Regions from separate parts of the Arthrobacter sp. BE255 genome, predicted to be linked through region 1. Evidence: riboswitches for the same ligand, from Rfam matches in the RefSeq annotation. Region 1 holds a riboswitch; each other region holds the start of a gene.
What was found. Region 1 has a riboswitch for S-adenosylmethionine ahead of J2X42_RS02340 (aminotransferase class V-fold PLP-dependent enzyme). Riboswitches for the same ligand answer to the same signal wherever they lie in the genome.
Positions count from the first base shown of each region.

Region 1 (7,007 bases):
GCCTGGCCCATGTGGACCCGGACCGCATCCTCCGGTCCTTCCCGGACCTGGAACCGGGCACCGATGCCTGCGAGCGTGGCTGCAAACACACCACAGGCGCAGTCAACTGCGGCCTGGACCCGTGGGTCACCGACGGCCATGCCGGGCCGACAGGACCTGCGAGGCTCGGTTCCCTGCGGCGCCTGCTGGGCACCGACCCCCGGATGGCTGGGCAGGAAACCAAGGAACTGGGCAGCGTCAACTGACGCCGTCCCGCCCGGTTGGAGCCGCACGGGGGCTCTGCGCACGGTTCCAGTGGCCGGGGTCCCCAACCACGCGGCGCTTTGACGGTAGTTTGGAACCATGATCCAACCCGCTTCGAGCTACAACGATGACCTGCGCCTGGCCCACGTGCTGGCCGATTCCGTGGACGACCAGACCATGAGCCGCTTCAAGGCCCTGGACCTCCACATCGAGACCAAGCCGGACCTGACGCCGGTCACCGATGCGGACAAGGCCGCCGAGGAAGCCATCCGCGGCCAACTGTCCCGTTCCCGCCCCCGTGACGCAGTCCTGGGTGAGGAATTCGGCAGTTCAGGCCACGGCTCCCGCCGCTGGATCATCGACCCCATCGACGGCACGAAGAACTTCGTCCGTGGCGTCCCGGTCTGGGCGACCCTGATTGCCCTTGTTGACGAAGGCGAGCCCGTCGTCGGCGTTGTCAGTGCCCCTGCACTGGGCAAGCGCTGGTGGGCCGCCAAGGGCGCCGGCGCGTACATGGGCCGGTCACTGGCCGCTGCCACCCGGCTGAAGGTATCCGACGTCTCGAAGCTCTCGGACGCGTCCCTGTCCTACTCCAGCCTGGGCGGCTGGAAGGACCGCGGGAACCTCGATGACTTCCTTGGCCTGACCGAAGACGTCTGGCGCACCCGCGCCTACGGCGACTTCTGGTCCTACTGCATGGTCGCAGAAGGCTCCGTGGACATCGCGTGCGAACCGGAGCTCAATCTCTACGACATGGCGGCGCTGGTGCCGATTGTGGTGGAGGCGGGCGGCCGGTTCACATCCCTCGACGGAGAGGACGGCCCGTTCGGCGGCAACGCCCTGGCCACCAACTCCATCCTGCATTCGGAAGTCCTCAAGCGGCTCAACCCCGGGCTTGACGACCTGCTCTAACGGCCACATGTACCGAATTATCAGCGGCGGACGCCTCCGGCAGGGGGCGTCCGCCGCCGTATCTTCGGACAAACGCGACAATTCCGGGCCCCGCGTAACAAAAGCCTTAACATTCGGACCGGCTTCCTGCCCGCCCCGCCCATGTTCTACGCTCTTAACAGGTCACGAGTGCCAGCGCGAAACCCCGGTTTGCTGGCCGGCAACCCTCCATTCGCGGTGGGGTGCCCCGGGTGACGACCAGGCCGGTCCGGAACGGACCCGGCAAGCGCGGATTCCCGGGACAGGGAGTCCCTCTGAAGTGAGGTCTCTGTGACAACTGCCACCGTCTCCCCCAACACCGCCGTCCGTCTGCAGTCCGCAGCCGGCCCCGACACCGCAGCCCTGTTCAGCGAACGGCTTGCCGTTGCCGGCCGGCCGCTCTCCGCCGTCACCGGCGCCGAAATCCAGGCCCCGCTGATCCAGGGCGGACACGTCCGCTACGCCAACCTTGACTACGGTGCCTCCGCCCCGGCCCTCTCGGTGGTTTCCGCGTACCTCAACGAAATCCTGCCGTTCTACGCCAGCGTCCACCGCGGCGCCGGCTACGCATCCCAGATCAGCACGTCGGTCTACGAGAACGCCCGGAACATCGTGCGTGACTTTGTGGGCGGACGGGCCGGCGACTCCGTCATCTTCACCAGGAACACCACTGATTCGCTGAACCTCCTGGCAGGCTGTCTCCCAACGGTGGACGGCCGCCCGGCCGGCGACGTCCTGTACCTCGACATCGAGCACCACGCCAACCTCCTGCCGTGGCAGGGTGTCCCGCACCGCAGCGTCGTTGCCGCCGACACGTTGGCCGGCACCGTGGAGGCCATCCGCGCCGAGCTTGAACAGGGTGGAGTCAGCCTGCTGGCCGTCACGGGCGCTTCCAATGTCACGGGCGAAATCCTTCCCATCCGGGCACTCGCCGCCCTGGCGCACGAGCACGGCGCCCGGATCGTCGTGGACGCGGCGCAACTCGCGCCCCACCGCCGCATCAACATCAGCGCCGACGACGTCGACTACCTCGCCTTCTCCGGGCACAAGCTCTACGCTCCGTTCGGCGCAGGCGTCCTCGTGGGCCGGCCGGACTGGCTCGACGCCGGCACGCCGCACCTTGCCGGCGGCGGCGCTGTCCGTGAGGCCAGGCTCGACGGCGTGAGCTGGGCCACAGGTCCCGCCCGGCACGAGGGCGGTTCCCCCAACGTCCTCGGCGCCGCCACGCTGGCCCGCGCCACCCAGGTGATCGCCGCACTGGACCCGGACCGCTGGCACGCCCACGAATCAGCCATCCGTTCCTTCCTGGTGGAAGGACTCCACAAAATCGACGGCGTCACCGTGCACCAGATTTTCCAGGACACGGACCCGGATACAGACACCATCGGCGTGGTGAACTTCTCTGTCGAAGGCTACGACGCCGGTTTGGTGGCCGCCTACCTGTCCGCCGAACATGGAGTGGGCCTCCGGGACGGCCGTTTCTGCGCCCACCCGCTGCTCAAACGCCTGGGCCTGCCGTCAGGCTCCCTGCGGGCGAGCTTCGGCCTGGGGTCACGGCTCGAGGACGCCCAGCGGCTCCTGGCCGGCATCGAGGAACTCCGCAGGACCGGCCTCGGCTGGGACTATGTGGTGGACTCCGGCCGCTGGGTTCCGGCCAACGACACCCGGACCTACCCGGACTGGGCACCCAACACGCCCGGCACGGCCGGCGCAGCCCCCTGCACCGACGACTGACCCGGACAGCCCTGTCGATGCGGTAAATTCGAAGGATACCCAAGGGCATCTGGCGAAGGAGACCGCACGTGGCACGGGGTGGCCCCAAACTTGACCACGGACGCCGTCAGGAGCTCGGACAGAGCTTCCAGGACGGCGGCGAACACTACGAGCGCGTCCGGCCCGGATACCCCGTCGAATCGGCCGACTGGCTCATCCCTGCCGGGGCGCGCGACGCCCTCGATGTTGGCGCCGGCACCGGCAAGTTCACAGCCCTGCTGCTTGACCGCGGACTCGCTGTGGCCGCCGTCGACCCTTCCACGGACATGCTTGACCAGTTACGGGTCCTGCTGCCCGGTGTTCGGGCGACGGAAGGGACCGCGGAGGCGACCGGACTCGCAGACTCCTCGTTCGACGTCGTGAGCGTGGCGCAGGCCTGGCACTGGTGCGATCCGATCGCTGCGAGTACGGAACTTTCGCGGGTCCTCCGCACCGGCGGAACGCTGGGGCTGATCTGGAACCAGCTGGACACGTCCGTTCCATGGGTTCACCGGCTTTCCCGCATCATGCACGCGGGGGATGTCTACCGGCCGCACTTCCGGCCGCCTGTGGGGCCGGAGTTCGACGGGCTGGAAAGCCACGTGACGCACTGGGAAGACGCGCTCACCACCGGGGAAATCATGGAGCTTGCCAAGTCACGGAGCTACTACCTGCGTTCGGGTGAGGCCACGCGCACCAAGGTCCTCGCCAACCTGGACTGGTACCTCCACGACCACCTGGGCCATGAGCCTGGCGCCCGCCTGGGACTCCCCTACCTGACACTGACATGGCGGGCAGTCAAAGCATGAGGCCGTCCGCCCACCGGGTAGGCTTGGTGTCGTGAAGACCAGCGCGCCCTCCTCCTCCATCGAGGACTACGTCAAGGTCATCTACTCCTTCACGGAGTGGCAGGACAAACCCATCACTTCCTCCCAGCTGGCCCAACGGCTGGGTGTGGCCAACTCCTCGGTGTCCGAGATGGTCCGCAAGCTCAAGGACCAGGGCCTGGTGGACCACAAGCCGTACAGCGCCATCACCCTCACCCGCGACGGTGTGCGGCTGGCACTTTCCATGGTCAGGCGGCACCGGCTGATCGAAACGTACCTGGTGCAGCAGCTCGGCTACAGCTGGGACGAGGTCCATGATGAGGCCGAACAGCTGGAACACGCTGTCTCGGACACCTTTATCGAGCGGATGGCGGCGAAACTGGGCAATCCGCTCCGGGACCCGCACGGTGATCCCATTCCCGGCGCCGACGGCACAGTCCGGATGCCCCACGCCCACCTGATGAATGAACTTGACCAGGGCCACACCGGCCGGATCACCCGGATCAGCGACGAGAACCCTGACTTGCTCCGGTACCTGTCGGCGGAGGAAATCGACCTCGACTCCGAGGTCGAGGTGGTTGGCCGCAAGCCCTTCGGCGGTGCGCTGGTGGTGCGGATCAGCTCCGAAGGCAAGACCCGCGAATACGACCTCGCCGATGAGGTCACTTCCGCCCTATGGGTCGACAGCGACACTCCGCACGCCGGCTGCGTCCTCGGAAACGGCTGAATGGCCGCCTCCGGGGCACCCGGTTGGCGTGCGTGGCTGGCGGTGGCCGCCGGCGGACTCCTCGGGTCGGAACTGCGGTACGGCCTTGGCCTGGCGTTCCCTGACAATATGGGATCACTGCCCTGGACCACGCTGTGCATCAACGTCTCCGGGAGCTTCATACTCGCAGCCCTGACCACGTTCTGGATCGCCAGGCCACGCACCGCCTTTTGGCTCCGGGCGGGCCTGGGTCCGGGATTCCTGGGTTCCTTCACCACGTTCTCCGCTGTGGTGTTCTCGGTGGACCAGCTTTGGCGGGCCAACCACCACCCCGTCTGGATCGCCTATCTTGGGCTGTCGCTCCTGCTGGGGCTGGGCGCCGCAGCTGCCGGCTGGCGGACCGGCAAGGTGCTGGCCGACCGTTCCGGGGCCGCCGCATGAGCGCCGCCATCCTGGTTGGCGTCTTCGGCGTGGCCGGTGCCCTGCTGCGCTTCGCCGTGGACAGCTGGTTCGCCCGCCGGGCGGGCGCCCTCCCGGTCCGGAGCGCCACGGGCGCGGCCGGGCATGCGCCACGTCACTGGCCGTGGGCCACGCTGGCAGTCAACGTTGCCGGCTGCCTGGTCATTGGGCTGTCGGTAGGGATTACCGGACGACTCGGACTCCCCGAAGAGTTACACACCGCCGTTGCCACCGGCCTTGCCGGCGGCCTGACCACATTCAGTTCGTGGACCACCGCCACCATCAGGCTGCTGAGTGAGTCACGGTTTGGTGCGGCAGCTCTGAACGTGGCAGCCAACCTGCTGGTGGGATTCGCCGCGGCCGCGGCGGGCATTGCCATCGTGTCCTAGTCCGGAGTTCCGGGAGCGGTTCGGGCTGAGGCGGCGGCCATGGATGCAGTCCCGTATCGTTGACTGTGATGATTAGCAGACGTGACGCGGCAATTGCCCTTGATGTACCCATGGAAATGGCGCAACGCCACGGCATCCCCAAAAGGCTCACGGAAGCCGAGCTGGGTGAGATCCTCGACAACCCGCCACCGTGGCTTGTCCAGTCCCGGGCAAACCGGACTGGAAAGCGCCCGGTGTGGGTCCACCTGGAGTGCGCAATCTGCGGCTATGAGGAAGCGGCGCGGCCCAAGAAATGGTGGCCCGACTTCACCTATGTCAGCTGCGGCCACCATGCCCCGGGTGAGCTGCCGCCCCCTCGCCCGGGTTTTGTCCGCAGCGAATTCGACGGCGTTGGGACGCGTTTTGTGGGCATTGCGGACGTCCCCGTTCCGGACTGAGCCGGGGCATTACATTTAGCGCGAATCAGGCGTAATTTACGAGGTGGGACGCATGCCGTCCCGCTGAGTAAAGGGAGCACGCCATGCCGGACAAAACACCCCACCAGAATCTGTCCAAGAAGCCGGTGAAAACCATCAAGGAGAAACGCGCCGAAAAGAAGGCCAAGAGCCCGATTGACGGCCCACAGGATCCTGTCGCACACCTGAAGAAGCGCAGGTAGCGGGCACTAGCCGGCCGCCATCTCTTCAGGTACGGCCACAAGTTCCGTTTCCTTCCCGTCCCTCAGCACGTCGATCCGCAAAGGCTGCCCGATAGCATCGGCAAACAGCAGCTTCTGCAGGCTTTCGGCGTTGCTGACGGGGCGGTTTCCTGCTGTCAGGATGATGTCGCCAGCCAGCAGGCCTGCGTGGTCTGCGGGCGAACCGGCCAGGACCTCCACCACGCGCAGCCCGTCCCGCTGGCCCGTCCGGACCACGGCACTCGCGTTCAGGCGGATGGGCGTGCTGACCACGCCAAGGTAAGCCCGGCGGACCCGCCCGTCAGCCAGGAGCGCGGCGATGATCCGCCGGGTGGTGGTGTTAATGGGCACCGCGAGTCCCAGCCCGGCCCCGGCTACGGCTGTGTTGATGCCGACGATCCTGCCGTGGGTATCCGCCAGCGCACCGCCGGAACTCCCCGCGTTCAGGGCCGCATCCGTTTGGATGACGTCCTCGATCACGCGCCGGTTGCCGCCTGCCCATACCGGGATAGCCCTGCCGAGGCCGCTGACGACGCCGGCTGTCACCGACCCCGCCAGCCCCAGCGGGTTCCCGACGGCGACAACAAGCTGTCCCACCCGGAGAGTCTCTGCGTCGCCGAACTCGGCGGGCGGTACCTTCGGCGCGCGGCCGCGGACAACGGCAAGATCCGACAAGGCATCGGCGCCTACAAGTTCAAGGTCGGTGCGGCTGCCGTCCGCGAACACAGCGTGGCCCTGGTGGGTGCCGGCTACTACATGGGAATTTGTCAGCAGGTAGCCGTCCGTGGTGAAGAGCACCGCCGACCCTGCGCCCACGCGGAACCGGCCGTTGCGGCGGTTTCCCGTCATTTCAATGGCGGCAACATGCGGGGTGACCGTCTCAGCCACGCGCATGACCGTCTCCGAGTACGAATCCAGCGGCCCGTCGTCGGACGCTGGGGAACCGGGCTTCAGCACCTGGTCCATGGCCCACCTCCTGGTGTTAGCGCAGCCACCCTGGCCCCGGACCGGCTGCTGGTCCTATC
Region 1 covers NZ_JAVDWK010000001.1:497,702-504,708, reverse strand. The annotation lists gene J2X42_RS02350 (ribosome small subunit-dependent GTPase A) at 1-245, shown strand, start outside; gene hisN (histidinol-phosphatase) at 343-1,155, shown strand; SAM riboswitch class IV at 1,316-1,429, shown strand; gene J2X42_RS02340 (aminotransferase class V-fold PLP-dependent enzyme) at 1,465-2,907, shown strand; gene J2X42_RS02335 (class I SAM-dependent methyltransferase) at 2,976-3,734, shown strand; gene J2X42_RS02330 (metal-dependent transcriptional regulator) at 3,766-4,479, shown strand; gene J2X42_RS02325 (CrcB family protein) at 4,480-4,899, shown strand; gene J2X42_RS02320 (CrcB family protein) at 4,896-5,306, shown strand; gene J2X42_RS02315 (hypothetical protein) at 5,375-5,743, shown strand; gene J2X42_RS02310 (hypothetical protein) at 5,827-5,964, shown strand; gene J2X42_RS02305 (trypsin-like peptidase domain-containing protein) at 5,971-6,948, opposite strand.

Region 2 (7,007 bases), on a different contig from region 1:
ACATGGCATTTTGTCCACCGGGACGATCTCCGCTGGCTCCTTGCCCTGTCGGCGCCGCGGCTCCACCAGGGCAACGCGGGCATGTACCGCCGCACCGGGATCGACGCCGCCGCTGCCGTCCGGAGCCAGGAGGTCCTGGCCGGGGCCGTCGCCGGCGGCAACCATCTGACCCGGGAGCAGCTTGCGGCGAGGCTGCAGGATGCCGGCTTCGCGGGAAAAGGCCTGGAACTTGCCTACCTGATCATGCACGCCGAAATCAGCGGTGTCCTGGTCAGCGGGTGGCCGGTGCGCAGCAGCGGCGGCGCATTGAAGCAGACGTACGCCCTCTTTGACGAGCGGGTTCCCGCCGGACCGGGCGTGCCGCCGACCCGGCCGGAAGCACTGGCGGAACTTGCCCGGCGCTATTTCACGAGCCGCGGTCCCGCCACCGTCAAGGACTGTGCCGACTGGTCGGGGCTGACGATGGCGGACGTCCGGGAGGGTCTGCACGTGGCCATCGGGGAGCATCCGGAAGTCCTCGGCACGGCGGTGATTGACGGCGTCGTGTTCTATTACGGTGCCGTCCCTGACACCGGCGTCCCCGGCACCGGCGGCCCTGACAGCGGACCGCGGATCGACCTGATCCAGTGCTACGACGAATACGTGATGGGCTATTCCGCGTCCCGGCACTACCTGGGCGGCAGCGCTCCTGCCTTCCCGGTCGACGGCTCGCTGCTGCACGTGGTCCTGCTGGACGGGCGGATGGTTGGCTCCTGGCGGCACACGCTGCTCCCCGGCCGGTGCGAATTGGACATCCGCCTGTTCGATCCGGCCGGTCCGGTGCCCGGCTCCGCGCTGGCGCACGCCGTGGACGACGCCGTGGACAGATATGGGGCCTTCCTGGGAACCCCAGCCGTCCGTGTGCGCACCGGGGCTAAGCTGGAAGGACACACATGAGAGGCGCTACACCGTGAACAGCTTGTTCTTCTGGATCATCATTCTGTCGTTCCTGATTCCGATGGCGATGCGGATGTACCGGAAATCCGTCAACAAGAGGAACCAGGAACAGAGCTTCTCGGGACGCTACCCTGACCAGTTCCCCGGCGGCGGCCAGTTCCCCGGGCCGCAGAGCCGCCAGCCGCGTGACGGCTACACCCAGCAGGACTACATGAGCGGCGGCTTCCGCCAGCTCGACGGCCCGCAGCCCCTGCCGCCCAGCCAGCCCTTGCCGCCCATGATGCCCGTTCCGCCCGCGGACCAGCAGTTCCCGCCGTACGGCGGCCAGCCTGCGCCGGGCCGGGCAGCGGAGGCGCCGCAGCAGCCTGCTGCCCCCGCGACTCCCCCGCCGCCGTCGGCCCCGCAGGGCTTCCGTGCCCGCAAACTCGCTGAACTGGACCAGCAGTACAGCAACGGCGGGATGGCCGTGGACGAGTACATGAAGCGGCGCTCCGAAATCATGGACGGCTAGCCAGCCGGACAATCCGGCCGGGCGGCCAGGTCAGACCAGGAACGTCTTCCGGAGCTGGCTGCCCAACTGGCCGATCTCGGTCAGGAAACCGTCGTGGCCGATGGGTGCTTCAATGACGTGGACGTCCACGTCTCCGGGAAGGGCCTCGGCGAGCTCGCGGGACTGCGAGGGGAAGTAGAGCCGGTCCGAGTCCACCGCAGCGACGAAGAACCTGGCGGTTGCCCGGGCGAGGGTTTCGCCGAGGGAACCCCGCCCGCGGCAGACATCGTGGCTCATGAGCGCCTCGGTGATGGCGATGTAGCTGTTGGCATCGAAGCGGCTGACGAGCTTGCTGCCCTGGTGGTCCAGGTAGCTCTCCACCTGGTAGCGGCCCCGGTCCCCCAGCGCGGCTGCCTGCAGGGGGGTTTCGGGTGCCTGGGCCGACCGGCCGAACCGGCCGTCGAATTCCTGGGCTGACCGGTACGTGATGTGGGCGATCCGCCGCGCCAGGGCCAGCCCGTCCTCGGGGAAGGGTCCGCCGTAGTAGTCGCCGTCGTTGAAGTTGGCGTCCTGGCGGATGGCGAGGGTCTGGGCCTGGGCGAAGGCGATCTGCTCTGCGGTGCTGGCGGCGCCGACGGAGATCACGGCACAGCGTTCCACCCGGTCCGGGTAGGTCACGGCCCATTCGAGGGCGCGGGCGCCGCCCATGGATCCGCCCAGCACGGCGTACCAGCTGCCGATGCCAAGCTGGTCCGCCAGGCGGGCTTCGGCGGCGGTGCTGTCACGCAGGGTCACCAGCGGGAAGCGTGAGCCCCACGGCTGCCCGTCGGGGGCGGGCGACGACGGCCCGGTGGAGCCGTAACAGCCGCCCACAATGTTGATGGACACCACAAAGAACCTGTCCGTGTCCACCGGCGCGCCCGGGCCGGCCAGCTGCTCCCACCAGCCGGGCTCGTCGCTGTCGCCGCGTGTCACGTGCGTGCTGCCGGTCAGGGCGTGCTCAATGAGGATGGCGTTGGAGCCGTCCTCATTGAGCGTTCCCCACGTTTCATAGGCGAGCGTGACTTCGGGCAGGTATCCGCCCGCTTCGAGTTCAAGTCCGCCAATGCCGGCGTAACGGACCACGCCGTTTTCGGGTACTGCTGTACGGGAGACGGTAATCGTCATGTGGAGACCTTTTCTACGCGCTTGCCTGCCGTCAAGTGACCGGCAGGCCAGGTCTTCACCCGGGGCACCCCACCGCGGAAGGAGGGTTGCCGGCCAGCAAGCCGGGGCTGTCGCTGGCACTCATGACCTCCTCCGAGTGTACGAAACCGCCCCCGTGTATGGCTAAGAGTGTGACTGGTTTGTGACTCCCCGAGGCTTGGCGGGTCCGGACCGGCGTCCTACTGCGCCGCCTTGGCTGCCCGGAATCCGGCTTCCAGGTCGGCCAGGATGTCATCAATGTGCTCGATCCCCACGGACAGGCGCACCAGTCCCGGCGTCACGCCCGCAACCGCCTGCTGCTCCGCTGAGAGCTGGCTGTGCGTGGTCGACGCCGGGTGGATGACCAGGGAGCGCACGTCACCGATGTTCGCCACGTGGCTGTGCAGCTCCAGGGCATCCACGAAGCGCTTCCCCGCTTCGGCCCCGCCGGCCAGGTTGAAGGCCACCACCGCGCCCGTACCCAAGGGCCCGTACTTGCGTCCGCGCTCGTACCAGGGGCTGGACGGGAGCCCGGCATAGGCGACCGATTCGACGTCGTCACGGGCCTCCAGCCACTGCGCCACGGCGACGGCGTTGGCAACGTGCCGCTCAACGCGCAGGCTGAGTGTCTCCAGGCCCTGCGCGATCAGGAAGGCGTTGAAGGGCGAGACTGCGGAGCCAAGGTCGCGGAGCAACTGGACCCGGGCCTTGAGGATGTACGAGAGGTTGGCGCCGAGGGCCCCGCCGGCGCCAAGGTCGCGGGCGTAGACCAGCCCGTTGTACGTGGGGTCCGGGGTGTTGAAGCCGGGGAACCGTTCCGGGTCCTTGCCGAAGTCGAAGTTGCCCGAGTCCACGATCACCCCGGCGATGGCCGAGCCGTGCCCGCCAAGGTATTTGGTGGCGGAGTGGACCACGATGTCGGCGCCCCACTCCAGCGGGCGGATCAGGTAGGGGGTGGAGAGCGTGTTGTCGACCACCAGGGGGACGCCGGCTTCGTGGGCAGTCCGGGACACTCCTTCAATATCGAGCACGTCCTGGCGCGGGTTGGATACCACCTCGGCGAAGAACAGCTTGGTGTTCGGCCGGACGGCGTCCCGCCAGTGTTCCAGGTTGTCCGGGTCCTCGACGAAGGTCACGGCGATGCCGAACTTTTTCAGCGTGTGTGCCAGCAGGTTGTACGTGCCGCCGTAGAGGCTGGGGCTGGCCACCACATGGTCCCCCGCCTCCGCGATGTTGAGGATGGCGAAGGTTTCGGCTGCCTGTCCCGAACTCAGGAGCAGTGCCGCGAGCCCGCCCTCGAGGCTGGCGATCCGCTGTTCAACGGCGTCCTGGGTGGGGTTTCCGATGCGGGTGTAGATCGGGGCCAGCTCTGCGAGCGCGAAGCGGTTGGCGGCGCTTTCGGCACTGGGGAAGACGAACGACGTCGTCTGGTAGATCGGGAGCGCACGCGCCCCTGTGGCGCTGTCCGGCTCCTGGCCGGCGTGGATCTGGCGGGTTTCAAAAGACCATCCGTTGGACATTCAAGGCTCCTTTGACGTGGGCCCGGGCATGCTGGGAGCACCACGGGCCGCGCTTGCCGTCCGGCCGTTGCCGGACAGCCAGGTCCTCACCCGGGGCACCCCACCGCGGAAGGAGGGTTGCCGGCCAGCGAGCCGGGGCTTGGCGCTGGCGCTCATGACCTGCGTTCAGTGTAGGAACCTGTCATCGGCGTGCAACAGCATTGTGACGAACATGGTCAGCGGCCGGCTTCAGGGGGCCGCGGAAAGGACGATGTCCACTCGTGACGCACCCCCAAAGTAGGTAAGGATACCCTTAGCTGAGAGGCGGATCACAAAGTGCCAAGATGAGGGCATGCGCATGGATCACGTCTCTTACGCCTGTGAACACGATGGCCTGGCTGCCACCACCGAACGTATTTCGTCCGCCCTCGGCGTCGAAGCCGTAAAGGGTGGAGTGCATCCCCGTTTCGGAACCCGGAACATGATCATCCCGCTCGCCGGGCACAAATATCTGGAAGTAGTCGAGGTGCTTGACCACCCGGCATCGGACAAGGCGCCGTTCGGACAGGCAGTCCGTGCCCGGTCCGCGGCCGGCGGCGGCTGGATGGGCTGGTGCGTCGAAGTGGACGACCTCGCCCCGTTCGAAGAACGCCTGGGCCGGTCCGCCGTCAACGGCAACCGCAAGTTCCCGGACGGCCGCGAACTGGTCTGGAAGCAGATCGGTATCCTGGGCCTGATCGCGGACCCGCAGGTGCCGTACATGCTCAAGTGGGAAGGCGATCCCGCCCTCCACCCGTCCAATGCCTACGAAAGCAACGTCAAGATGTCCTGCCTGACCATCGCCGGTTCGGCAGCACGGGTGACCGAGTGGCTGGGCGAACCGGTGGAGAAGCCGCTTGAGGACGTCGCCGTTGACTGGGTGGCTCCGCACGGAACCCCCGGCATCCTGTCCGTCACGTTCGAAACCGCTTCCGGAGCAGTCACCATCTGACCGCTTCGTCAATACTTCGGCCGCCATCAGCGGGTGCCAATGATGCCACCCACCGATGGCGGCCGAATCCCTTTAACCCGGGCCTGGCCTGCGTAACCCAGCCCTACCCCAGGCCGACTGCCTTGCCGAACAGGCTGAAGCCAACGAATGCCACGATGTCCAGCAGGGCGTGTGCAACCACCAGCGGCATCACGCGGCGCGTTTTTGTATACAGCCAGGCGAAGACCACCCCCATGATGGCATTGCCTATAAACGGGCCGAAGCCCTGGTAGAGGTGGTAGCTGCCGCGCAGCATGGAGCTGGCGAAGATCGCCAGCGGCATGCTCCAGCCGAACTTGCCGAAGCGGTCCAGGAGATACCCCACCACGATCACCTCCTCCACCACGGCGTGCCGCACGGCGGACAGGATGAGGACGGGGACGGTCCACCAGTACGAATCGAGTGCGCTGGGGATGATGGCGGTGGTGATTCCCAGCGCCCTGCCCGCAGCGTAGAGGCCCAGCGACGGAATGCCGATGAGCGCGGCGAGCCCCAGCCCCTGGAGCAGGTCGCGGCCCGGCCTGGCGAAGTCGAAGCCGAGCTTCCGGAACGCGGAGCTGCCCTGCGGCGCCCCTGGCGTGGACTGCCGGTGGTCGGTGAGGAAGTAGATGACCAGCAGAACCGGAACCAGCGCAAAGATGATGTCCAGCAACTGGTAGGTCAGGTCAAAGTATTCCCGGCTGCTCTGCGACCGGTTCAGCGTGGACGTGCCTTCGGCCAGCGGTGCACGGGTCATCTTGTCCAGCAGCTGCACCACTGAATAGACGGCGGACTGCCCCAGGGACAGGCCCAGGACAATCCATACTTCGAGCCGCAGCCGACGGCGGGAGGGAACCAGCATGTTCCCATCTTGCCTGCAGTTTCTGGTTCTTTCCTGATTTGGGCCGCCGGGCAGTGCATGGCCCAGGACTTATGCTTGGGCTTTATGAGCGCGCCAGGGAAAATCATCATGATCCGGCATGGCCAGTCCATGGCCAACGCGGACACGTCCATCTACAACCGCGTGCCCGACTACCGCATCCCGCTGACTCCGCTGGGCCTGGAGCAGGCCGCGGCGGCCGGCGAAAGGATCCGCCGGGAGCTGGACGGCCGCCAGGTCTGCGTCTACGTGTCGCCGTACCTGCGGGCGTACCAGACGCTGGAGGCGCTCAACCTTGGCAGCCTCACGGAACGGGTGATCGAGGAGCCCCGGCTCCGCGAACAGGACTGGGCGAACTTCCAGATCAGCGGGGAGATCGAGGACCAGAAGGAACTCCGTAACGCCTACGGCCACTTCTTCTACCGCTTCCGTGAGGGCGAGTCCGGCTCCGACGTCTACGACCGGATCTCCTCGTTTATGGAAACCCTCTACCGGCACTGGTCCAAGCCGGACTACGCGCCCAACACCCTGCTGGTGACCCACGGGCTGACGATGCGGCTGTTCTGCATGCGCTGGTTCCACTGGTCCGTGGAGTACTTCGAGTCCCTTAACAACCCGGACAACGCCGCCGTGCGGACCCTGGTACGAACCGACGCGGAAAAGTATGAGCTGGACATCCCGTTCAGCCAGTGGGTGGACCGCCGCGTGGACGAGACCGTCCTGGACGCCCCTCCCATGGTGTTCTAGCGATGCCTTAGTGCGGCGCCACAATCACTTCGGTGCCGTTGGCCTCGAACGCGGCCTTGTCCTCGGCTGAAATCCCGGCGTCCGTGATGAGGCGGGTGAAGTCGTACCCGTCCATGGTGGCGAAGGCCCGGATACCCACCTTGGACGAATCTGCCAGCACATAGGAGACGCGCGCCCGGCTGGCCAGCAGCGCGTTCACGGAAGCCTCGCCTTCCCCGGTATTGGTGGGACCAACCTCGGGGTCGATGCCGTTCACGCCGA
Region 2 covers NZ_JAVDWK010000008.1:171,653-178,659, forward strand. The annotation lists gene J2X42_RS15010 (winged helix DNA-binding domain-containing protein) at 1-936, shown strand, start outside; gene J2X42_RS15015 (hypothetical protein) at 950-1,447, shown strand; gene J2X42_RS15020 (homoserine O-acetyltransferase) at 1,478-2,593, opposite strand; SAM riboswitch class IV at 2,606-2,721, opposite strand; gene J2X42_RS15025 (bifunctional o-acetylhomoserine/o-acetylserine sulfhydrylase) at 2,812-4,131, opposite strand; SAM riboswitch class IV at 4,176-4,291, opposite strand; gene J2X42_RS15030 (VOC family protein) at 4,463-5,101, shown strand; gene J2X42_RS15035 (type II CAAX endopeptidase family protein) at 5,205-5,981, opposite strand; gene J2X42_RS15040 (histidine phosphatase family protein) at 6,066-6,746, shown strand; gene J2X42_RS15045 (DeoR/GlpR family DNA-binding transcription regulator) at 6,754-7,007, opposite strand, start outside.
Region 2: it holds a riboswitch for S-adenosylmethionine, as region 1 does, so the genes downstream of both, J2X42_RS15020 (homoserine O-acetyltransferase) here and J2X42_RS02340 (aminotransferase class V-fold PLP-dependent enzyme) in region 1, are expected to answer to the same signal.

Region 3 (7,007 bases), on a different contig from region 1:
CGGATCCCGGAGCCGGCGCATTCCGGTGGCGTTCGAACGGATAGTCCCGCCCGAGGTACGGCTGCCACACCATGACCGTGCCGGCGTCGTCAGCGGCTTTGAACCCAGCGGCGACGTTCCGGAACGCCGCCTTGTAGGCGGGCGGCTGCTGCCCCCATTCCACCCAGCTTGAGTTCATGTCCGGCGCGAACCGGATCAGGAGCTGGCCCTGGAAGCCGGCGGCCAGAGCCTTGACCTTGTTGGCGAACGCCGCGGCGGCCGCGGCGTCCACCTGTTCCAGCGGCACAGTGGGGCGCACTGTGAGCATGGCGTGTGAGCCCAGCCCTGATGCCTGCCCCAGGAATTCCCTGATGTCCTGTTCCTCGCCGGACCTGCTGGGGAGCGAAATGTCGTGTCCCAGCAGCGCAGGTGAGGCGCCCAGCCGTTCAGCGAAGCCCTGCCCGGAGTCCTCGCCCCATTCCAGGACGGCACCCAGCAAGGGCTTGCCCTTGTCGGGAACAGGTTCGGCGGCAACGGCGGAGCCTGCCGGGATCACGGTGGACAGCAGGAGCAGGGCAGTCAGGAGCGCTGCCGGCAGAAGGCGCGCTGCAGCCGCGCGTTTCGTCAAAGGCTGGGATGCATTGGCTAGTGGCATGCTGGTGTTGACCCCCAAGGACGGCTGCGCTTTAGTGATGGTGCCCTGCACCCGTGCCAAACTCTATCGGTCTCCGCGTTCCGTCCGGGATACCCGTCATGACATTCGCGCTGGTCAGCCTGGCTTTAGGGCGCCGCACCATCCAGGACCACCAGCGGCACCGATCGCTCGGCACACGAGACCAGCACAAGGGTCCGGTCCCCGGCCCCTGCCCGGTTGTTGACGCCGGTGTCGTCACACCAGTCCAGGTTGTACGGATACGCCATCACGGCGGCCTCTCCGGGAGCCGTCGCAGGCGGGACGGTGAACACAAAGGTGAAGCCGCCGTCGTCGGTCATCGGAGCGAGCGCCTCCAGCACCACCGCCCGTGCCGCATCCCGGACCGTCACCTGGACTTGCGCGTCCCGGCCGTAACGGGCACCGCAGGTGGTGTCCGGCGCGCGGACCGTGACCTCGGCACCAGGCCTAACCTCCGACGGCGTCACGGTGTACGCGGGCGGCATGCACGGCGGCGGCGCGAAGACGTCCCGGCAGCCGCCCAGGCCCAGGGCCACGGCGGCCCCAGCGAGGATCGCCGCTGCCGTCCGCAGACCCGCGAATGCGGCCGGTTCCCGCCGTGATTTCCCCATGGATTGATTGTCCCGTCCGGTTGCCGGCGGTGGGAAGCACGTGTTGGTTACGGAACATGACGACGGCGGCGGTGCGGCCGGACGGCCCAAGTGTTACGTTTTTGGGGAGTAATGAGAACCGGCGCCAAGCCCTGACTGGCCGGTCGGCAACCCTCCCTTTCGCGGCGGGGTGCCTCAGGTGAATACTCGGCATATCGACCGATTCGAGCTGCAAGCGTGAGAGAAGGAGATCCGTCGTGTCTGACGCACCTGCCCCTGAAGAAAAACTGTCGTACCGGCTCATTACAGGGCCGGACGACCGTAATTTCTGCGAGCGGATTTCCACCGCTCTTGCCGAGGGCTACGTGCTGCATGGCAGCCCCGCCGCCACCTCCAACGGCGGCCAGGTGATTGTCGCCCAGGCACTCATCCTCCCCGCCGCCATCGCGAGTGCGGACGCCGCCGTCGCCACGGCAGTGGAAGACCTCGAGTTCGACGGCGAGGGCCACGCGTGAGCTACGCCGGAGACCTGACCCCGCAGGAAGCCTGGGCCAAGCTGGAGCAGGGCGCCATCCTGGTGGATGTCCGCACCGAGGGTGAGTGGGCGCACATCGGCATCCCGGACACCAAGGCCACCGAAAACGATCCCCTGTTCATCCAGTGGACGTTCCCCGGCGGCATTCCCAACCCGGATTTCATCACGGACCTCACGCAGCAGGCGCCGGAGGACAACGGCACCGAACTGCTGTTCATCTGCCGCTCCGGCCAGCGTTCCATCGCGGCCGCCAATGCTGCGACACAGGCCGGCTTCACCTCCTACAACGTCCTGGAGGGCTTCGAAGGCGAGCCGGACCGCTACGGCGAGCGCACCGTCAACGGCTGGAAGAACCGCGGCCTGCCAACCAACCTGGGAAAGAACTAAGTGACTTTTAACGAAGATGCCGCCGGCTGGAGCCCTGACACCCAGGCAGTCCGCGGCGGGCTGGACCGCACCAACTTCCAGGAGACCACCGAGCCGGTGTTCCTGAACTCCGGATTCGTCTACGAATCCGCTGCCGCCGCCGAGCGCGCCTTCACCGGCGAGGACGAACGCTTCGTCTACTCCCGGTACGGCAACCCCTCAGTCGCCACGTTCCAGGAACGCCTCCGCCTGCTTGAGGGAACCGAGGCGTGCTTCGCCACGGCGTCCGGCATGTCCGCCGTGTTCACCGCACTCGGCGCCCTGCTCGCCGCCGGCGACCGCGTGGTTGCCGCCCGTTCGCTGTTCGGCTCCTGCTTTGTGATCCTCAACGAAATCCTGCCGCGCTGGGGCGTGGAGACGGTGTTCGTCGACGGGACCGACCTGGAGCAGTGGCGCGCCGCCCTGTCAGAGCCCACCACCGCGGTGTTCTTCGAGTCGCCGTCCAACCCGATGCAGGAAATCGTGGACATCGCCGCTGTCAGCGAACTCGCGCACGCCGCCGGCGCCACCGTCGTCGTCGACAATGTCTTTGCCACCCCCCTGCTGCAGCGCTGCGGCCAGCTCGGCGCGGACGTGATTGTCTACTCCGGCACCAAGCACATCGACGGCCAGGGCCGGGTCATGGGCGGGGCCATCCTGGGGACCAAGGAATTCATCGACGGCCCGGTCAAGCAGCTGATGCGCCACACCGGCCCTTCGCTGTCCGCCTTCAACGCCTGGGTCCTCACCAAGGGCCTGGAAACCATGGCGCTGCGCGTCAACCACTCCTCCGCCACCGCACTGCGGCTGGCCGAATGGCTCGAACAGCAGCCGGCCGTCAGCTGGGTCAAGTACCCGCTGCTGAAATCCCACCCGCAGTACGAGCTCGCCGCCAAACAGATGAAGGCCGGCGGCACCGTCCTCACGCTGGAGCTTGCGACGACGCCCGGGCGCTCCGGCAAGGACGCCGCCTTTGCGCTGCTGGATGCGCTGCGCATCATCGACATCTCCAACAACCTGGGCGACGCCAAGTCCCTCATCACCCACCCGGCCACCACCACGCACCGCGCCATGGGTCCCGAAGGCCGCGCCGCCATCGGGCTCAGCGACGGCGTGGTGCGGCTGTCCGTGGGCCTGGAGGACGCGGACGACCTCATCGGTGACCTGGAACAGGCGCTCAAGCAGATCTGATTTGGCGCGAACGTACAGTTGAGGCCCCGTTTCCAGCGCTTTTGGGGCCTTAACTGCACGTTCGCGCCGGAGTTAGGCGGTGACCGGATGACTGCACGCCTGGACTTGGTCCGGCTGCTCTCCAACATCCCGCTGCCTGAACAGAACCTCGCGGGAATCGCCGCCGGAGTGATTCTGCAGCGGATTGCACCGCGCCCCCTCGTGCCGGCCTCCGGCCCGCCGTCGATTCTTCTGCGCCTGGCCGGAGGGGCATCCCTGGCCAGCGGAGTGGCGCTCATCCTGTGGGCCTGGCACGCCGCCCGAAGCACCCGCCTGGCCACTCCCGATGGCCTAGTGACTTCGGGCCCCTATGGCCTCTCCCGGAACCCCATGTACATGCGTTGGGCCTTGGTTCACCTGGGCGTGGGGCTGCTGCGGAATGACGCCTGGACGACGGCTGCCCTTCCGGTCGCGTCCGCCGCGGTGCACCGTGAAGTACTCCGGGAGGAGGCTCTGCTGGAGGCAACCTTCCCGGCGGAGTTCAGCCGGTACCGTCAGTCGGTGCACCGGTATGGGCCGCACCTTCGTGCTCGATTTCCAGCCGCACTGCCACTTCGTCCCCGGCGCTGATGCGGGCCGCGGTCCTGACGGCCTTCTTGACGGGCAGCAGGTAGGAGCCGCTCTTGCTGTCCGGGAAGACCGACGTCTGCCATGTGTGGCCGGAGATTTCGGCTGTGACTTTGATCGAGCCGAAGCCCTTCCGGAACACTGCCGCTTCCTCGCGGAGATCGTCGGCCACGTCCGCCGGAAGGGTCAGGAAGTGCCAGCCCGCTTCTTCGGGGTAGAGCCACAATTCGGCACGGAACGAGTACGACGACGTCACGGCCTGAGTATGGCATGGCGCCTTTCCCGACGCATCCTTCGACCGTGGCCCGGTCAGGCACGGCAGGTCAGGCGCGGCATGTCAGGCTCCAGGCTGGCGGAGCTGACGGGACGCCGTCTGCCGGACTGCGGCGGTGAGTTCGTTGAGCGCCGGGGAGTCGATCTTCCACCGTTGCCAGAACAGCGAGACATCCACAGGATCGGACGGTGCCAGTCCCACCAGCGCCCCGGTCCGGATGTCGGGCAGGCACTGCTGCTCCGGCAACAGTCCCCACCCCAGTCCCAGGCGGATGGCCTGGGCGAACTCGGCCGACGACGGGACGTAGTGCCGCGGTGCGGTCAGCTCCGCCCCGGTCAGCTGGCGGAAGAATCCGCCCTGCAGGTCATCCTTGCGGTCAAAATTCATGACGGGGGCAAGGCTTCCGGCCGTGAGGTCCGGCCCGTCCGGCCACCAGCGGCGGACGTAGCCGGGGCTGGCCACGGCGTAGTACCTCAGGGCACCCAGCGGTTCCACGCTGCAGCCCTGGACAGGCTCAGGGGTTGCGGTCACGGCGGCCATCACCGTTCCGGTACGCAGGAGCTGCGTGGAATGCTGTTCATCCTCCATTCGAAGATCAAAGTACGCGCCGGCGTCCGGGGGAAGGCTTGCCAGCGCCGGCAGGAACCACGTGGACAGCGAGTCGGCGTTCACCACCAGGGGAATGGGAGCAGTTGGCCCGTCCCCGCCGTCGCCGAGCTCGCGCAGGGCATCCCACTCCAGCTGCCGGACCTGCCGCGCGAACCGCAGGACCGCTTCCCCGGCAGTGGTGGGACGGACAGGGTTGGTTCGCTGGAGCAGGATCTGTCCGGCTGCATCCTCCATTGCCTTCAGCCTCTGGGACACAGCCGACGGCGTGACAATCAGGCTCCGGGCCGCCGCCTCGAAGGTGCCCGCATCCACGACGGCGGCGAAGGTCCGCAGCTGCTCCAGCTGAAATGTCTTCATTAGCTTTCCTTAATAGTCCTTAGAATATTTAGCTGGAGTAATCTTACGGCCGCCCGTACGTTGGACGATATGGATCTGACTGAACTTGTGGCCCCCACTGTGCTCGGCTTCGGCACGGGACTGGCGCTCATCGTGGCCATCGGCAGCCAGAACGCCTTTGTGCTGCGCCAGGGCATCCGCGGAGAGCATGTGGCCGCCGTCGTACTGGTCTGCAACGTCTCCGATGCGCTGCTGATCGCCGCCGGCATCGCCGGAATCGGGGCACTGATTGACGCGAACCAAGTGGTGGTGGAGGTGGCCCACTACGCCGGCGCGGCGTTTCTGGTGGGTTATGGCGCCATGGCGGCCCGGCGGGCGATCCGCCCGGGCGCGCTGAGGGCCTCGGGACATCAGAAAGCCCTCCGGGCCGGGGCAGCGGTTTCCACGGTGCTTGCCCTGACCTGGCTCAACCCACACGTCTATCTGGACACCGTCCTGCTGCTCGGTTCGGTGGCCAACCAGCAGGCGCCGGACCTGCGGTGGTGGTTCGGGGCCGGGGCCATGGCCGCCAGCATCACGTGGTTCAGCGCGCTCGGATTCGGCGCACGGATCCTGCGTCCGTTCTTCGCACGGCCATCGTCGTGGCGCCTCCTCGACGGCCTGATCGCCGTCGTGATGCTGGCACTGGGACTGCGGCTGGCGGCGGGTGCCTGAAGCCTGGAACGTGGCGGTCTCCTGCCCGTTGACCGCCGCGGCGCTGCGGCGTAACTTCATGCTCACCACCGCGATGGTGCTGGGCCACCGCATCCGCCAGACCGGGAGCCAGCCATGCAGGGAAAACAGGCAATGCAGGGGAACAGGCCGTATCGGAAGGCCGGAGCGCTAATCGTTGCGGCGGGTACCTGCTGGGGTGTGGGGATTTCCTTTGTGGGGATGGTCCACGCCACCAAGGACCCGGCCACCAGGCTGGCGATGCTCCAGCGCAGCCGCGGACCCTGGATCGTTGGCCAGTTCCTGGCGGCGGCAGGCACTGCGGCCGTACCGGTCGGATTCGTCCGCTTCGCGCAGGCCCTCAGGCCCGGCCCCGCAAAAACCATGGCCAGTGGCGCAGCAGCAGCCCTGGTTGCAGGCGCACCGCTGTTCGTCGTATCCCTCGCGAACCGTGCGGCGGACCTGGAGAGGTTCGCCTACAGGCGGGGCGCCAACTGGCCGTTCCTGACCTATTCGGTACTGCATGTCGGCGCCCTTGCTGCCCTTGGGGCCGGCCTCCTGCTGCTGCCGCTGAAGCCGTGGACCGGTATCACCGCGGTCACAGGCGCCACCGCTTTCGGCGCCATCCTGGCAGGGGCGAAGGACATCCCGCCGTTCGTCTTCTACCTTGTGGAGGGTGCAGTAGGTGCCCAGCTGATGCGCTACGAAGAACCGGCGGCGCCGGACGAAGAGGGCCGGGAAACTTAGGACTGGCGCACCCTCAGCAGTTCGGGGGCCTCATCAACCTCAGGCAGCCCGGAGGTTCCGCGCATCGTGACGCCCACGGCGTGGGAGACAACGGCCGCCAGCCCGCCGTCGTCGGGCGCTGATTTTTCCATGGCCGTGTCCCGGACCCGGCGCTGCTCCGCCGAGCCGGTGCCCCGGGCGATAATGTCCTCAACGCCTTGCCGGGCCAGGGCCAGTTCGTCCTGTTCGGCGAGGACCGGAGCCAGGTAATCCACCAGGGAACGTGCCACATCCACGGCCGGCGCGGGCCGGAAGGTGCCGAAATCCAAGAGTTCGCCGCTCAGGCCGCTGCTGCTCGCCTGCCATGCAGCC
Region 3 covers NZ_JAVDWK010000005.1:33,536-40,542, reverse strand. The annotation lists gene opgC (OpgC domain-containing protein) at 1-634, opposite strand, end outside; gene J2X42_RS10575 (hypothetical protein) at 760-1,263, opposite strand; SAM riboswitch class IV at 1,371-1,486, shown strand; gene J2X42_RS10570 (DUF1737 domain-containing protein) at 1,500-1,757, shown strand; gene J2X42_RS10565 (rhodanese-like domain-containing protein) at 1,754-2,164, shown strand; gene J2X42_RS10560 (O-succinylhomoserine sulfhydrylase) at 2,165-3,373, shown strand; gene J2X42_RS23395 (methyltransferase family protein) at 3,461-3,982, shown strand; gene J2X42_RS10555 (DUF1905 domain-containing protein) at 3,894-4,235, opposite strand; gene J2X42_RS10550 (LysR family transcriptional regulator ArgP) at 4,317-5,219, opposite strand; gene J2X42_RS10545 (LysE/ArgO family amino acid transporter) at 5,289-5,912, shown strand; gene J2X42_RS10540 (hypothetical protein) at 6,111-6,656, shown strand; gene J2X42_RS10535 (glutamate--cysteine ligase) at 6,653-7,007, opposite strand, start outside.
Region 3: it holds a riboswitch for S-adenosylmethionine, as region 1 does, so the genes downstream of both, J2X42_RS10570 (DUF1737 domain-containing protein) here and J2X42_RS02340 (aminotransferase class V-fold PLP-dependent enzyme) in region 1, are expected to answer to the same signal.

Region 4 (7,007 bases), on a different contig from region 1:
CGGCAGGATTTCCGCGGGACCCAGGCGCCGCGCGTCGTCGTCGGCCGTGTGGTCCTTCCCACGGACGGTGCAGACTCCGCCACGCGTGCCCGCTACCGCGCCTACGCCGAAAGCAGGCATGAGCGTACGCTCCAACCACACGGTGAGCGCCGGACCCTGTTCGCGCCGGACCTGGTGGGCAGTGCCGACGAGATCATCCAGGCTCTGCTCGCCGATCCTGTGACCGCTGCAGCCTCCGAACTGCAGGTCAACCTGCCCTACGAATTCTCCATCGAGGACTACCGGCAGATCGTCACCAGCTTCGCCACCCTGGTCGCGCCGGCGCTCGGATGGCAGCCGCAGTACGCCGCGGCAGCCGCCTAGGCGGCACACAAGTCAGTGGCAGCGCAAAGCCCGGCAGCCGCCGTCGGGATGCCCGGAATGGGCACTACGACGGCGGCTGCCGAGCTTGGGAACGGCGCTAAACCGCCGCCGGTTCGGCAGCCGGCTGCTGCGCCGGCGCGTGCTCCGCGGCCGGTCCGGTGGTGGCCACGCCTGCATCGCGAAGCGCGGGGAAGCCGCCGTCAACGTGCAGCGCCCGGGAGTAGCCCAGCACCTTCAGCTTTTCGACCACGGGCCCTGAGCCTTTGACCGAGCCGCAGAAGACCACAATCTTCTGGTCGGTTCCGGTCACCTGGGAAAGCCGGTCGGACGACTCCGGGCCGAAATCCCGGGCCACGTTCTCACGGTCCACCACCACGGCCCCGGGCACGCTTCCGGTGCTGGCCCGGCCGCCTTCGCTGCGGACGTCGATCAGCAGGACGCCGTCCTCGATGAGCCGGGCCGCTTCCTCCGGGCTGATCAGCTGGGGGTCGTGGGGTGTGTTCTGCTCGCTCATGGGTGCTCCTTTGATAGTTGTTTTGATGATTGGCTGTGCTATCCGAGGCCCCACGCCTCCGCCAGCAGCTGCTGGGAGCGGAGGCGGTGGGCCTGGCTGTGGGTAATGGTTGTGACCAGGAGTTCGTCCGCGCCGGTGACCCGCTGCAGGGCACGCAGCCCGGACACAACGTGCGCCGGGTCCCCGACGAACCTGGTGTCGAGCCGGTCCCGGACCAGGTCATGCCCGGCCGGATCCAGCCGCGGCAACTTTGCCGCATCCTCGGGCGCCGGGTAGGGGATGGCGCCCTTGCCGGACCTGATGCTATGCACCCAGGCTTCGAAGCCGGCGCCGAGGACTCCTGCCTCTGCGGCTGTGGGAGCCACCAGGACGTCGGCGGACACCGCCACGTAAGGCCTGGCCAAGCGACTCGGAGGGCTCAAAATGTGCCCGGTATTCGGCGACGGACTCCAGGACTGCGGAGGGTGCCACGTGGTAGTTGGCCCCGTAGGGTAGACCCAGCTTTCCGGCAAGCCGGGCGCTGGGTCCGGCGCTGGACCCGTGGATCCAGAACTGCGGGGAATGCCCCTGCGCGGGGCGGACCGCCACGCTTTCGCCCTCCGGGCCACGGTACTGGCCGGAGAAGAAGGCAATGACGTCCTGCACGTCGCTTTCGAAGTTGTCCGCGTCCCCGGGAACGCGGCCCAGGAGCTCCGCCTGGAGCCGGAACCTCTCCGGGAAGGCCTTGCCAAAGAGCGGGCGGGGCGGCGGAATGACCAGCCCGTCCAGGTTGCGGTTGCCGGCGCCTGTCGCGGACCCGCCTGGCGCGGACTGGGCTGTCGTGGACCCGGCTGTCGCGGACTGGGCTGCGGCGGCCAGTTCTGCGGACCCCGATGCAGCAGACGGACCCCCCGCGGCAGCAGGATCCTCAGGTTTCGGCACCCCGGACCGGCCAAAGCCCAGGTCAATGCGGCCGGGATACAGGGCCGCAACAGTGCCCACGTTTTCCGCGACCTGGACCGGCCGGTAGTTGCCCAGGATGGTGGCGGCAGTGCCAACACGGATGGTGCTGGTTGCCGCGGCCACCAGAGCCGACAGCACGTGCGGCGCCGCGCCGGCAACACCGGGACTCAGATGGTGCTCAGCCAGCCAGAAGCGCTTATAACCCAGCGCCTCGGCGGAAACGGCCAGCTCAATGCTGTTGCGCAGCGCATCGGCTGCGGTCTTTCCGGCCGGGATGGGGCTGAGGTCAAGGACCGAAAGGGGAACCACAGGAGGCTTAGGCATGGCATGACCCTACGGAGTCACGGCTCGGCGCAAAACCTGGTCCGTCACCGGACTCAACCTCCCGAAACGGCAGGTAATCCGGCCCAAAACTGGTTCATAAATGACGGAATGCAGCGCCGGTTGACGCCGCATTTCCCGGCTTGACGCCGCAAGTCGGGCCGGTTGTGGACGCCCCCGGCAGCCCTCTAGATTCAGGTCCTAGGTCAAGAGACAGCACGCCAAGGACCGGCTGGTGCTGCGGCAACCCTCAGGCATTATGTGGCGGGGTGCTCCGGAAACAGACCTGGCCGCAGCAGCGGCAAGCGAATGTCAAACCGGCCGTCCGCGGCCCCAAAAATAAGGGAACCATGCCTGCCTCACCCACACCCAGTAAGCGTCCTGCTGTGCTCGGTATCGAGCTCGACGGCGACGGCGCGCACCCGGCTGCATGGCGGTTCGCCGCCCACGGGCCGGGGACGCTCCTGAGCGGAAGCCGCATCCGCGAAACCGTCCAGGCGGCGGACATCGCCGGCTTCCATCTCGCCACATTCCGCGATTCACGCACCACCGACACCGCCGGCGCGGGAATTGCCGGACGCATCGACGCCGTCCAGCGGGCGGCGTTCGCCGCCCCGGTGACGCGGTCCCTCGGCCTGGTGCCCGAGGCCGGGGTGCTCTACACCGAGCCGTTCCACGTCGCCACCCAACTGGCCAGCCTGGACTACGCGTCGCATGGCAGGGCAGGCTGGCTTGTCAGCACTGAGAACTCCGGGCAGGAAGCCCGGTCCGTGGGCCGGGGGATCCTTCCGGAAGCTGACGTGCAGCCTGAGGCCGCGGACGTCGTCGAAAGTTCCCGGCGGCTGTGGGACTCCTGGGAGGACGACGCCGTGATCCGTGACGCCGCGACGGGCAGATATCTCGACGCCGACAAGCTGCACTACGCGGACTTTGAGGGCTCCCGGTTCGCCGTGAAAGGCCCGTCCATCATTCCCCGCCCCCTTCAGGGGCAGGTGCCGGTCTTCGCCGCCGCTGCGCTGTTGCCGGCAGTGGAAGCCGACGTGGCACTGGTGTCGGCCGCAACGCCGGAGGGCCTGGCGGCGGCGGTGGCTGCCGCACGCAACGCCGGCGCGCCGCGCACCCTGGTGGAGCTTGACGTGCTGCTGGATGCCCGTGGCCGCCGGGCCTCGGACCGGCTGGCGGACCTCGATGCCCACCAGCCCTGGGCGGGCGGCGCCCGGTATGTGGGCGGTGCCGCCGGAATGGTGGAGCTCCTCGCCGTGCTGTTCAGGGACAGCGACGGCGTCCGGCTCAGTCCCGCGGTCCTGGACACCGATTTGCCGGAACTGGCAGCCGTGGTGCTTCCGGAACTCCGCCGCGCAGGCCTGCTGGCCGCGCCTGCCCCGGGCAGCACGCTGCGTGAATCCTTTGGCTTGCCCCGACCCGCCAACCGCTACGCCGCCGCCGCGGCACTCTAGGGAGACCAAAACATGAGCACTTCGTCCCGTATCGCCGGCGACGGCAAGATCCAGTTCGGCGTCTTCTTCCAGGGCGTCAACCACACCACAGTCTGGCGTGACCCTGACAGCGGGTCCCAGACCGACTTCGAATCCTTCCGCCGGGTGGCCCAGACCGCCGAACGCGGCCTGTTCACAGCCTTCTTCTTCGGCGAAGGGCTGCGCCTGCGCGAACACCTGGGCCGGATCCACGACCTGGATGTCGCCGGCCGGCCGGACGCCCAGACGGCGCTCGCCGCCCTGGCTGCCGTGACGTCGCACATCGGACTGGTGGCCACCCAGAACACCACCTACAACGATCCTGCGGACCTCGCCCACCGGCTGTCCAGCCTCGACCTGCTCTCCGGCGGGCGGGCGGCATGGAACATCGTGACCACGGACAACGCCTGGACCGGCGCCAACTTCCGCCGCGGCGGATTCCTGGCCCACGAGGACCGCTATATCCGCGCCGAGGCCTTCGTCCAGACGGCCAAAGCGATCTGGGACTCCTGGGCTGACGGCGCAATCGCCGGGTCCCGGGACTCCCGCCGCTGGCTCGCTGAGGGCGGCATCACCCCCGTCCGCAGGCAGGACTCGAGCTTCGACGTCGACATCACCGGACGGCTTCCGCGCTCCTCCCAGCAGCACCCGGTGCTGTTCCAGGCCGGGGATTCCGCCACGGGCCGGGACTTCGCCGTCCGGAACGCGGACGTCATCTTCTCCCGGCACGCCGGGCTTGAGGCCGCCAGGAAATTCCGCGAGGACATCGTGGCGCGAACCCTGAAGGCGGGGCGGCCGGCGGACGACGTCAAGATCTTCCCGGGCCAGGAATTCATCCTTGCACCCACAGCCAAGGAAGCGGAAGACAAGCTGCAGTGGGTCCGCGAACGCCAGGTGGGGCCGCAGACCGCGATCGCCTACCTGGAGCAGTTCTGGGGCCGCACCCTCGACGAATACGATCCCGACGGCCCGCTGCCGGACATCGATCCGGTGGTGGAGGTCACCAACGCCACCCGCGGCAACGCCTTCCACGGCAAAAGCGCCAAGGAACTCGCCGCCGAATGGCGGGCCGAAGCCACGGATAAGGGGCTGTCCATCAGGCAGTTCGTGTCCCAGCGGTCAGCCGTGAACGGCCGCGGGCTCGTGGGCTCCTACGACGAGGTGGCCGACCTCCTCGCCGAATATGCCCACACGGGCGCCGTGGACGGGTTCAACATCACGCCCTGGATCATCCCCACCGGCCTGGACGACATCGTCAACCACCTGGTTCCCAGGCTCCAGGAACGCGGCGTCTACCGCACCGAATACGAAGGCACCACCCTCCGCGACAACCTGGGGCTCCGCGCCCCGCTGACCCGCCGCAGCAGGACCCGACGCCAAGAAAGTGAAGACGTAGCATGAACAGCCTGAACCCGTCTGGAACCCAGACATTCCGCAGCGCCCGGAAGTCCGCCGTCGTGGTGGCGTTCCTGGGCGCAGCTTCCCTCCTGCTTTCTGCATGCGGCGGAACGGCCGACGCCGGATCCCAGCAGGGTGCCGACGCCACCCCCGTTGCGGGCGGCAACCTGAACTTCGCCGTTTCCGTGGACCGCGGCTGCATCGATCCGCAGCAGGTGGGCAACAACGACGCCATCGCCATCGCCCGCCAGACGGTAGCGTCGCTGACCTCGCAGGACCCGGCCACGGGTGAAATCGTGCCCTGGCTGGCCGAGAAGTTCGAGGCCAACGCCAACGCCACCAGCTTCACCTTCACCCTCCGTACGGACGCAACCTTTGCCGACGGAGCGCCCATCGACGCGGCATCGGTCAAAACCAACTTTGAAGCGATCAAGGCCCTGGGAGCCAAGGCGACGCTGGGGTCCACGTATCTCAGCGACGTCAGCGCCATCACGGTCAAGGATGCGAGGACGGTGGTGGTGGACTTCTCCAAGCCCAACGCCCAGTTCCTGCAGGCCACGTCCACCTTCACCCTTGGGCTGCTGTCCCCGGCGTCGGCCGCCCTCAGTGAGGCGGACCGCTGCGCCGGCAAATTCTCCGGCTCCGGACCGTTCACCGTGCAGAGCTACACGGTGGACAAGGAAGCTGTCCTCGCCCGCCGGGCAGGCTACGCGTGGCCGGCTTCCACCAACAGCAACAAGGGCGAGGCCTACCTGGACACCGTCACCTTCAAGATCATCCCGGAAGCCGGAAACCGCACAGGCAGCCTGCAGTCTGGCCAGATCGATGCCACCGCGGCCATCTCGGCCGCCGACGCCAAGCTCTTTGACGGCAACGGCTTCTGGAACGAAACCCGGGCCAACCCCGGCGTGGTCTACAACCTGTACTCCAACGAATCCAGCCCCAAGCTCAAGGAAACAGCGGTGCGTCAGGCCATTTCCAAGGCCATCAACCGCGAGGAGATCACGCAGACGCTGCTCACTGAGAACGATCAGCCGGCCAAGGGCGTCCTGTCCCACACCACGCCGTTCTTCAGCGACCTGAGCGACTTGCTGAAGCATAATCCCGAGGGTGCCAGGAAACTGCTGGACGACGCCGGCTGGACGCCCGGGACCGACGGAATCCGCGCCAAGGATGGCCAGAAACTCTCGTTCCTGGTCACCTACTGGCAGTCTCCTAAGGAGGTGCTGGAACTCATCCAGCAGCAGCTGAAGGTTGTGGGCGTGGACCTGCAGCTGAAGTTCACCACCATCGCCGACGTCACGGCAGCTCAGGCCAACAAGGATTACGACTTCTCCTACGGCAACCTGACCCGCAGTGACCCGGACGTGCTCCGGACGGTCTTCGCCTCCAATACGGCCCGGGGCGGCAGCAACCTTCGTGGAGCCCTTCCGGTGGACACCATCCTGGGTGACCAGGCGGCGGCACTGGACAAGGCTGCACGCCAGAAACTGGTGGACGAGGCCCAGGAAGCCCTGATCAAGGATGCGCACTCGATCCCGCTGTATGAGCTGTCCACCACCATCTCGGCCAGCGGGAAGGTCCACGGCCTGAAGTTCGAAGCCTCCAGCCGGCTGGACTTCTACGACGCCTGGCTCAGCAAGTAGCCACCAGATGATCCGTTACATCGGGCAACGTCTCCTCCAGGGGGCCTTTGTGCTCTGGGCCGCGTACACCGTCTCGTTCTTCATCCTCTACCTGCTCCCCGGCGACGCCGTGAGCATCATGGCCAGCGGGGACGAACAGAACGCCGTGGACCCGGCCCTGGTGGAGAAGCTCCGCAGCGAGTACGGGCTCGACCGCCCCATCCACGAGCAATACTTCATCGCCCTGCTCAAAGCCCTCCAGCTCGACTTCGGCGTCTCGATCAAGAACGGCGTGGCCGCCACGCAGGCCGTGGGGGAGGTCCTGCCGGAAACGATCAGGCTCGCCATCGCCGGATTTGCCCTGGCAGT
Region 4 covers NZ_JAVDWK010000012.1:158,052-165,058, forward strand. The annotation lists gene J2X42_RS18810 (LLM class flavin-dependent oxidoreductase) at 1-363, shown strand, start outside; gene J2X42_RS18815 (rhodanese-like domain-containing protein) at 461-877, opposite strand; gene J2X42_RS18820 (hypothetical protein) at 916-1,188, opposite strand; gene J2X42_RS18825 (LLM class flavin-dependent oxidoreductase) at 1,181-2,143, opposite strand; SAM riboswitch class IV at 2,345-2,454, shown strand; gene J2X42_RS18830 (LLM class flavin-dependent oxidoreductase) at 2,491-3,597, shown strand; gene J2X42_RS18835 (NtaA/DmoA family FMN-dependent monooxygenase) at 3,610-5,016, shown strand; gene J2X42_RS18840 (ABC transporter substrate-binding protein) at 5,013-6,659, shown strand; gene J2X42_RS18845 (ABC transporter permease) at 6,667-7,007, shown strand, end outside.
Region 4: it holds a riboswitch for S-adenosylmethionine, as region 1 does, so the genes downstream of both, J2X42_RS18830 (LLM class flavin-dependent oxidoreductase) here and J2X42_RS02340 (aminotransferase class V-fold PLP-dependent enzyme) in region 1, are expected to answer to the same signal.